DNA from 2 places in the Micromonospora sp. NPDC047134 genome. Region 1 is predicted to be linked to the other one. Evidence: riboswitches for the same ligand, from Rfam matches in the RefSeq annotation. Region 1 holds a riboswitch; the other holds the start of a gene.

What was found. Region 1 has a riboswitch for S-adenosylmethionine ahead of thrC (threonine synthase). Riboswitches for the same ligand answer to the same signal wherever they lie in the genome.
Region 2: it holds a riboswitch for S-adenosylmethionine, as region 1 does, so the genes downstream of both, ABZ795_RS23320 (ABC transporter substrate-binding protein) here and thrC (threonine synthase) in region 1, are expected to answer to the same signal.

What each region holds. Positions count from the first base shown of each region.
Region 1 covers NZ_JBEYUI010000008.1:44,933-48,921, reverse strand. The annotation lists gene thrC (threonine synthase) at 86-1,372, opposite strand; SAM riboswitch class I at 1,382-1,517, opposite strand; gene ABZ795_RS12585 (DoxX family protein) at 1,698-2,147, opposite strand; gene ABZ795_RS12580 (DUF4232 domain-containing protein) at 2,412-3,167, shown strand; gene ABZ795_RS12575 (ABC transporter permease subunit) at 3,200-3,989, opposite strand, start outside.
Region 2 covers NZ_JBEYUI010000022.1:66,364-70,352, reverse strand. The annotation lists gene ABZ795_RS23325 (amino acid ABC transporter permease) at 1-716, opposite strand, end outside; gene ABZ795_RS23320 (ABC transporter substrate-binding protein) at 752-1,612, opposite strand; SAM riboswitch class IV at 1,895-2,006, opposite strand; gene ABZ795_RS23315 (HAMP domain-containing sensor histidine kinase) at 2,062-3,159, opposite strand; gene ABZ795_RS23310 (response regulator transcription factor) at 3,174-3,842, opposite strand; gene ABZ795_RS23305 (serine hydrolase domain-containing protein) at 3,988-3,989, shown strand, end outside.

The DNA.
Region 1 (3,989 bases):
CGCGATTCTAATTCGATCTTCGGCGATACCGCTTGATCATTTCCGGACGGCAGCGCCATATCCCCTGATCATTGCGGGGATCCGCTCAGCCGAGCAGCCCGGCGTCGCGGGCGGCCCGCAGGGAGGGCTTGATTCGATGGGTCGGGCCCACCTCACCGGCCACCGCGTCGAGGGTCTTCAGCCCTTCCCCGGTGTTGAACACCACCGTCTCGGCGGTCGGGTCCAGCCGGCCGGACTCGACGAGCTTGCGCAGCACGGCGACCGTCACCCCGCCGGCCGTCTCCGCGAAGACCCCGGTGGTACGCGCCAACAGCCGCACCCCGGCCCGGATCTCCTCGTCGTCGGCGTACTCCATCCAGCCACCGGTACGGCGGACCGCCTCCAGGGCGTACAGGCCGGCGGCCGGGTCGCCGATGTTCAGGGACTTGGCGATGCCGGTCGGCTTGACCGGGGTGATGACATCGCTGTCGGCGTGCAGGGCGGTGGCGATCGGGTTGCACCCGGCCGACTGGGCGCCGAACACCTTCCAGCCGTCGGCGGGCGCCTCGACCAGCCCGATCTCGACCAGTTCGGTGAAGGCCTTGTCAATCTTGGTGAGCAGTTCACCGGAGGCCATCGGGATGACCACCTGGGCGGGAATCCGCCAGCCGAGTTGTTCGGCAACCTCGTAGCCGAGGGTCTTCGAGCCCTCCGCGTAGTACGGCCGGACATTGACGTTGACGAAGGCGGTGTCCTCGAACTCGTCGGTCTCCACCAGCTCACCGCAGAGGCGGTTGACATCGTCGTACGACCCGTCGATGGCGACCAGGTCGCCGCCGTAGACGGCCGTGGTCACCACCTTGCCCTGCTCCAGGTCGCTGGGGATGAAGACCACCGAGGGGGCCCCGACCCGGGCCGCGTGCGCGGCGACGGAGTTGGCCAGGTTTCCGGTGGAGGCGCAGGCGAAGCGGGAGAAGCCGAGGGCCCGGGCGGCGGTCAGGGCCACCGACACCACCCGGTCCTTGAAGGAGTGGGTGGGGTTCGCGCTGTCGTCCTTGACCCACAGCGGGGCGGTGATCCCCAGCTCGGCGGCGAGCCGCTCGGCGGCCACCAGGGGGGTGAACCCGGGGTCCAGGGTCACCCGGGTGGCGGGGTCCTGGCCGGCGGGGAGCAGGGCGGCGTACCGCCAGATGTTGCGCGGACCGGCCTCGATCTGCTCGCGGGTGACGGTGGCGAGGGCCGCCGAGTCGTAGTCGACCTCCAACGGGCCGAAACACTCGTAACAGGCGTGCTGGGCGGCCAGGGGGTACCGGGCCGAACAGGCGCGGCAGACCAGGGCCCGGGCCGGGCTGGTGGCGGCGCTTAGGCCGGAGGGGGCGAGCGTCGACGTCATGTCGAAGTCCTCTCATCTTTCCCCGCATCGCACCCTGCGGCGGGGACGGAATTGGCACCTGCCCCGCCGGACGCTCAACGGTGAGCGCGGGGGGTGGTTGCCGGGGCGTCGTCGGGCCGTATCCCTCAGCCCCTCTGGATGAGGTATGCAGTTGTGCTGCCGATTCTAGGCAGGAGCAGCGCCTCCGTCGCTCGCCAATCCCAGCTTGTGAGCGACATCGCGGACTGATCCGCAGGTCACACCCGTTCCTGGATCGGGCGACATCAGCGCCGCCGGATGCCGCCCGATCCAGGTTTGAGCATGATCGCGACTGTCGCGCGGTGGGTCAGGCCGGCACCGAGCTGCGTTCCTTGGCGTCCAGGCCGACCGCCCGGGTGCCGCGTTGGGGCAGCAGGTTGTCCAGGGCCCAGGTGCCCGGGCCGAGCACCGCGACCAGCAGGAACGACCAGCAGAACAGCACTGACAACTCGCCGTGGTTGCGCAGCGGCAGCAGCGCATCGGGCTGGTGGACGACGAAGTACGCGTACGCCATCGAGCCCGACGCCAGCAGCGCGGCCGGGCGAGTGAAGAGGCCGACCAGCACCAGGGCACCGCAGAGCGCCTGGATCAGGGCGGCCCACCAGCCGGGCCACTGGCCCAGCGGCACAGGTTCACCGGTGCCCCGACTGCCGCCGAAAATGCCGAATAACGAGGCCAGGCCGTGGCAGAGAAACAGCAGGCCGACAACCATGCGGAACAGGGACAGTGCCGGCCCGCCGAACCGGTCGATACGCATTCCGATACCTCCGTTGTAGATCGGTTGATGGCATCCAGAATGCGGAACCCATAAATAGTTGTCGATGCAATCTCTGACTGTGGGAACGCTCCCATGCCATCCTAGCGACCGAAACTTCCGGCCGCTGCCTCATCACTCAGCGTCTTCGCCATCGACGGAAGAGCGCCTCGACGGGAATCCCCTTACCGGGCGCGGTGTACTTCGCGATGGCTACGACGGGAGGTCGGGACCACGGCCGCCATCTCTCGGTGCAACGATGTCCCGATGTGCGGGATACGGGGGACATCTCCAGGGACGACCATCCGACACCCGGGCGGACGGCGGGCGCTGCCCTGGCGTCGTACGGCTGGAGCGCTCGCCACGCTCGTCCTGCTCGCGGGGTGCGCCCCGGCCCCCGGCTCCGGTGGCATCGAGGCGCAAGCCACGACCGACGCCCCACCATCGGCCCCGGTCACCACCTCCGACGCCCCGCCGACGCGTACCGAGCCGAGCGCCGGAGCCGGCTCGCCGGGCCCCTGTCCCGCCGACGGCGTCCGGATCAGCTACCTCGAGGTGAGTGCGGCGATGGGCCTGCGGGCGATGGCCCTGGAACTGGTCAACTGCGGCAGCCGCCCGTACCGCCTGCACGGCTACCCGGAACTGCGGCTACTGGACAACGACGGAAACCTGATCAGGGTCCGGGTGATCCCCGGGGCCAGAGAGATCACTTCCGGCTTCGACTTCCCGCCCCGGCCACTGACGCTGGCACCCGGAGAAGCCGCGGGCGCGACGGTGCTCTGGCGCAACCTGGTCGACGACCCGACCGTGGTCGCCACCAACGCGGAGCGGCTGGAGGTAGCCCCGGCGGAGGGGCAGCCGACGCGGGAGGTCGCCATCGAGGGGCCGATCGACCTGGGCAACACCAACCGCGTCGGCGTGAGCGCCTGGAAGAAGCGCCCCCTGACCACATCCCAGTCCGGGGTCCCCACCACGACGGCGAGTCCTCTGCCGATCACCCCGACCGCGGTGCCGCTGCCCTGACCCGCTATCGGGCGCCGGAGCCGGCGGCGTCGCTACGAGACGACGTCCTTGCGGGTGAAGCGCCAGAAGGCCAGCCCCCAGAAGGCGGTGGCGTAGCAGATAGCGGAGACCGCACCCCGGACGATGTCGTCGGTCTGCACCGGGGTGGAGAGCAGCCCCAGCCAGGCGGTGCTGTAGTGGGTGGGCAGGAAGGAGCGGATCGCCCCTAGGGCGGTGATCTGGTCCAGGATGCTGGACAGGATCCACAGCAGCACCGCGCCGCCCACCGCGCCCAGGGCCGCGTCCGTGATCACCGACAGCAGGAACGCCAGGCCGGCGACGACCAGCAGGACCACCGCCAGGTAGCCCAGGACGGCTAGCAGCCGCAGCAGCCCCTCGCCCGGCTCCAACTGGGCGGCTACCGTGCTGCGCAGCGGGGACCACCCGTACCGGAGGGTGCCGATCAGCAGAGCTGTGCCGGCCAGCAGCACCAACGCCAACCCCGAGTAGGTCAGGGCGACCAGCAGCTTGATGGTCAGCAGCCGGGCCCGGGGCACCGGAATCGCCAGCAGGTAGCGCAGACTGCCCCAGCTCGCCTCGCTGGCCACCGTGTCACCGCAGAACAGCGCCACCACCACGACCAACAGGAAGGAGGCGGACACGAAGATGGTGAACAGGGTGAAGTTCAGTCCGCCGGAGGTGGCGAAGGAGACCAGGCTGCCGAACTCGCCCCGACCGTTGTCGTCGTCCCCGGTGTCGAACTGGAAGGCGATCAGGATGATCAGCGGCAGCAGCACCATGAAGCCCAGGGCCAACTGGGTACGCCGCCGCGACGCCTGCCGC
Region 2 (3,989 bases), on a different contig from region 1:
GGGCCGGTGGCCGGCCTACCGTGCCGCAGCCGCCGGTCGATCCAGTTGACGAAGTGGGTCAACGGCACCGTCAGCACCAGGTAGAAGAGCCCGGCCAGCAGCAGCGCCGACTGGTTGCCGGTGTTGGCGGCGTAGTCCTGCCCGATCCGGAACAGTTCCCGCTGGCTGGCCAGCAGCCCCAGGAAGTAGACCAGGCTGGAGTCCTTGATCAGGGAGATCAGCTGGTTCACCCAGGCCGGCAGGACCCGCCGGATGCCCTGGGGAATGATCACCCGGCGCATCGCCTCCCCCCAGGAGAAGCCCAGCGCGCGGGCCGCCTCCAGTTGGGTGGCCTCCACCGACTGGATGCCGGAGCGGAAGATCTCCCCGATGTACGCCGAGGCGATCAGCGACAGCGCCAGGATGCCCAACGGGTACGGGTTGGGTCCCCACACCTGCATACCCAGCGGGGCCAGCCCGACCCCGATCAGCAGGATGGTCGCCGCCGCCGGCAGGCCCCGGAACACGTCCGTGTAGACCCGGGCCGGCCAGCGCAGCCAGCGGGTCCGCGAGATGCCCGCGACGGCCAGCAGGATGCCCAGCGCCGAGCCGAGCAGGGCGGCGGTGACCGCCAGGATCAGCGTGTTCGGCAACCCGACAGTGATCATCTCGGGTAGCGCCTCGCGCATCGACTCCCAGTCGAAGAACGTCTCCCACAGGGTGCGCAACGGATCCACGGGTCAACCTCCGCCCTGCTAGCTGGTCGTACCGGTCAGGAAGCGGCCGAGGGGGCCGCCGACGGGACGGTCACGTTGCCGCTGCCCGGGGTGAAGTCGGCCGGGATCGCCCGACCCGGGTAGTACTGTTCGCTGAGCCGGGTCCAGGTGCCGTCGGCGATGACCTCGTCGAGGGCCTTGTTCAGCGCCTCGCGCAGCGCGTCGTTGCCCTTGGCGACGGCGTACGCCGTGGGGGCCGGGCTGAGTTCCTTCGCCGCCACCTCGATCTTGCCGCCGCTGTCCGCGGCGGTCTTCTCACCGATCTCGGCCGGGGAGATCCAGGCGTCCGCGGTGCCCGCCTTGAGCTGGTTGAGGGCGCCGTTGTAGTCCGGCACCCGTACCGGGTCCAGTCCCTTGGTGGTGGCGTAGTCGTCCTGGACGGTGCCCTGCACGACGACCACCCGCTTGCCGGGCAGCTCGGCGAAGCTGCTCAGGGTCGAACCGGCCGGCACGTTGAGGCCGAGGTAGCCGAAGTCGTAGCCGTTGCCGAAGTCGACCGTCTTCTTCCGCGCCTCGGTGATGGTGATCGAGGAGCTGCCGACGTCGAACTTGCGGTTGTTGACCTGGGCCAGCAGGCCGGAGAAGTCCGTGCCGACGAACTCGACCCGCAGCCCCAGCTTGTCGGCGGCGGCGACCAGCAGGTCGTTGTCGAACCCGGTGAACTTGCCGTCCTTGAGGTACACGTTCGGCGGCGCGTCGGTGAGGGTGCCGGCCCGCAGCACCCCCGGCTGGAGCAGGTTGTACGGGTTGTCGGCCTCGCCGGCCGAGTCCGAGCCGCAGGCGGTGAGGGTGACGGCGGCGAGGACTGCGGCAGCGCCGACGGCGGCGGCCCGGGTCAGGGCAGGAAGGATTCGCACAGGTGTCTCCTGGATGAACGACGGCGGGCACGGACGTGCCGCACCGACGGTCCGCCGTACGACGGACCGTGGGGATGAATCGATGACAAGAGGGGAGAGGGCTGGTCACCGTACGCCCGAAGGCGCGGTGACCGGCGGCGACGCGGTCAGCTACACGCGGCGCTACAGACCCGCATCATGTCGACGTGCCGACGTCGGGTCAGGTCCAGGCAGGTCGCCGCGGGAGCGGATCGACTGCGGTACGACATGGGTCTCCCTCGAGGTCGTGATGACCTGGAAACCAGGCCACGCTTGCACCGGAGCCACTCCGATGCCTGGTCCTCACCCGGGGCACCCCTGCGCGGACGAGGGTTGCCGGCCAGCAAGCCGGGGCTTCACGCTGGCACTCATGACCTGCGGCAGAGGCTAGCAGCAGGTGACCGGTCGGCGTCCACCCGATATGACGGCCCTCACGCCCAGGTCATCTCCGGTGGTGCGGCAGGTAGGCGTACCGAGACGCGGAGCCCGCCGGCGGGACGGGCGGTGAGGGTGAGGGCACCGTCGTGTGCCTGGACGATGCTCGTGACGATGGCCAGGCCGAGGCCGACACCGGCGTGCTCCGCGCGGACCCGTTCGGTGCCGCGCTGAAAGGGCTCCACCAGCGTGGCGACCAGTTGTGGGGGGAGTCGCTCGCCGGTGTTCTCGACGGTGAGCAGCACAGCCTCGGGCGCGACACTTGTCGTGATCCACACGGTGCCCTGATCGGCGGTGTTGTGGATGATCGCGTTGTGCAGGAGATTCGTCGTCATCTGCAACAGGAGCGGGTGTGAGCCCAGGACCGGGGCGAGATCGGCCCGCGACTGAATGGTCAGGCCGCGTTTCTCGGCAAGCGGCAGGAGCGTTTCGGCAGCCTCCTCCGCGAGCAGGGAAAGGTCGAGGCGTTCGCGGGTGAATGACTTTTCGTTGGCACGACTGAACAGAAGCAACGCTTCGGTGAGTTTGACGGCCCGGCAATTGACGGCGTGCAGGCGATCGATGATCTCGCCGAGGTCGCGGTGCCGATCGGTACGTGCCACGTCGAGAAGTGTCTGCGTGATCGACAGTGGGGTGCGTAGTTCGTGTGAGGCATTGGCGGCGAATCTGCGCTGCTCCGCGACGTGTGTTTCGAGTCGGGCGAGCATGGTGTCGAACGCGTCGGCGAGTTCGCGGAACTCGTCCCGGCGGCCCGGCAATCGGATCCGGTGGGAGAGCGATCCGGCCGCGGCCCGGCGGGTGGCGTCGGTGAGGCGGGTCAGCGGTGCGAGAATCCGGCCGGCCAGGAGCCACCCGCCCCCCAGGCCGAACAGCAGCAGCAACGCCCACAGCGCCGCGGCCTTCGGCGCGAAGGCGCGCAGCAGGTCGGACCGATTGGGAATGAAGAGGCGGGGGTGCGACCCCGGCGGCCCGGTGAGGAGCACACCGTCGGGCACATACCGGAGCAGGAACAGCCACACGACCGCGAGCAGCAGGGCGACGGCGAGCAGGAGAAACCCGGCGTAGCTGAGGGTGAGTTTGAGGCGAACGCTCAAACCGGGTGGCCGGGCTACGGTCGTGCCCTGTCGATGCGGTAGCCGACGCCGGGCACTGTGGAGATGATCCAGGGCTCGCCGAGCCGTTTGCGCAGTGCCGAGATGGTGATCCGCACGGCGTTGGTGAACGGGTCCGCGTTCTCGTCCCACGCCTGTCGCAGCAGTTCCTCGGCGCTCACCACACCGCCTTCGGCGGCGACGAGCACCTCGAGCACGGCGAACTGTTTGCGGGTCAGCGCGACATAGCGGCCGTCGCGGTGGACCTCGCGGCGGAACGGATCCAGCCGCAGCCCGGCGATCTCCCGCACGGGTGGCCTGGTGTGGGCGCGGCGCCGATCGAGTGCTCTGAGCCTGAGCACGAGTTCGCGCAGTTCGAAGGGCTTGGTGAGGTAGTCGTCGGCACCGAGTGCGAATCCGGATGCCTTGTCGTCGAGTCGGCTGGCAGCGGTGAGCATGAGGATCGGCGTACCGCTGCCCGAGGCGACGATTCTTTCGGCGATCTCGTCGCCGGACGGGCCGGGAATGTCGCGGTCGAGGACGGCGACACTGTAGGCGTTGCCGTCCAGCAACTCCAGGGCGGTGTCGCCGTCAGCGGCGATGTCGGCGGCGATCGCCGCCAGGCGTAGACCATCGCGAATGGCATCGGCCAGATAGGGCTCGTCCTCGACGATCAACACCCGCACGCCGTCGATGCTACGGGGTGCGACATATCGTCGGCGTATCCAGAAACGCGTACGCCGTCGCAACAGCCGTTCCTGTTCGGTAAAGCGCAGACCCCCGTGATCGGACGACACGGGGCAGCTCGACCAACAGGAAAGGACCGTGATCAT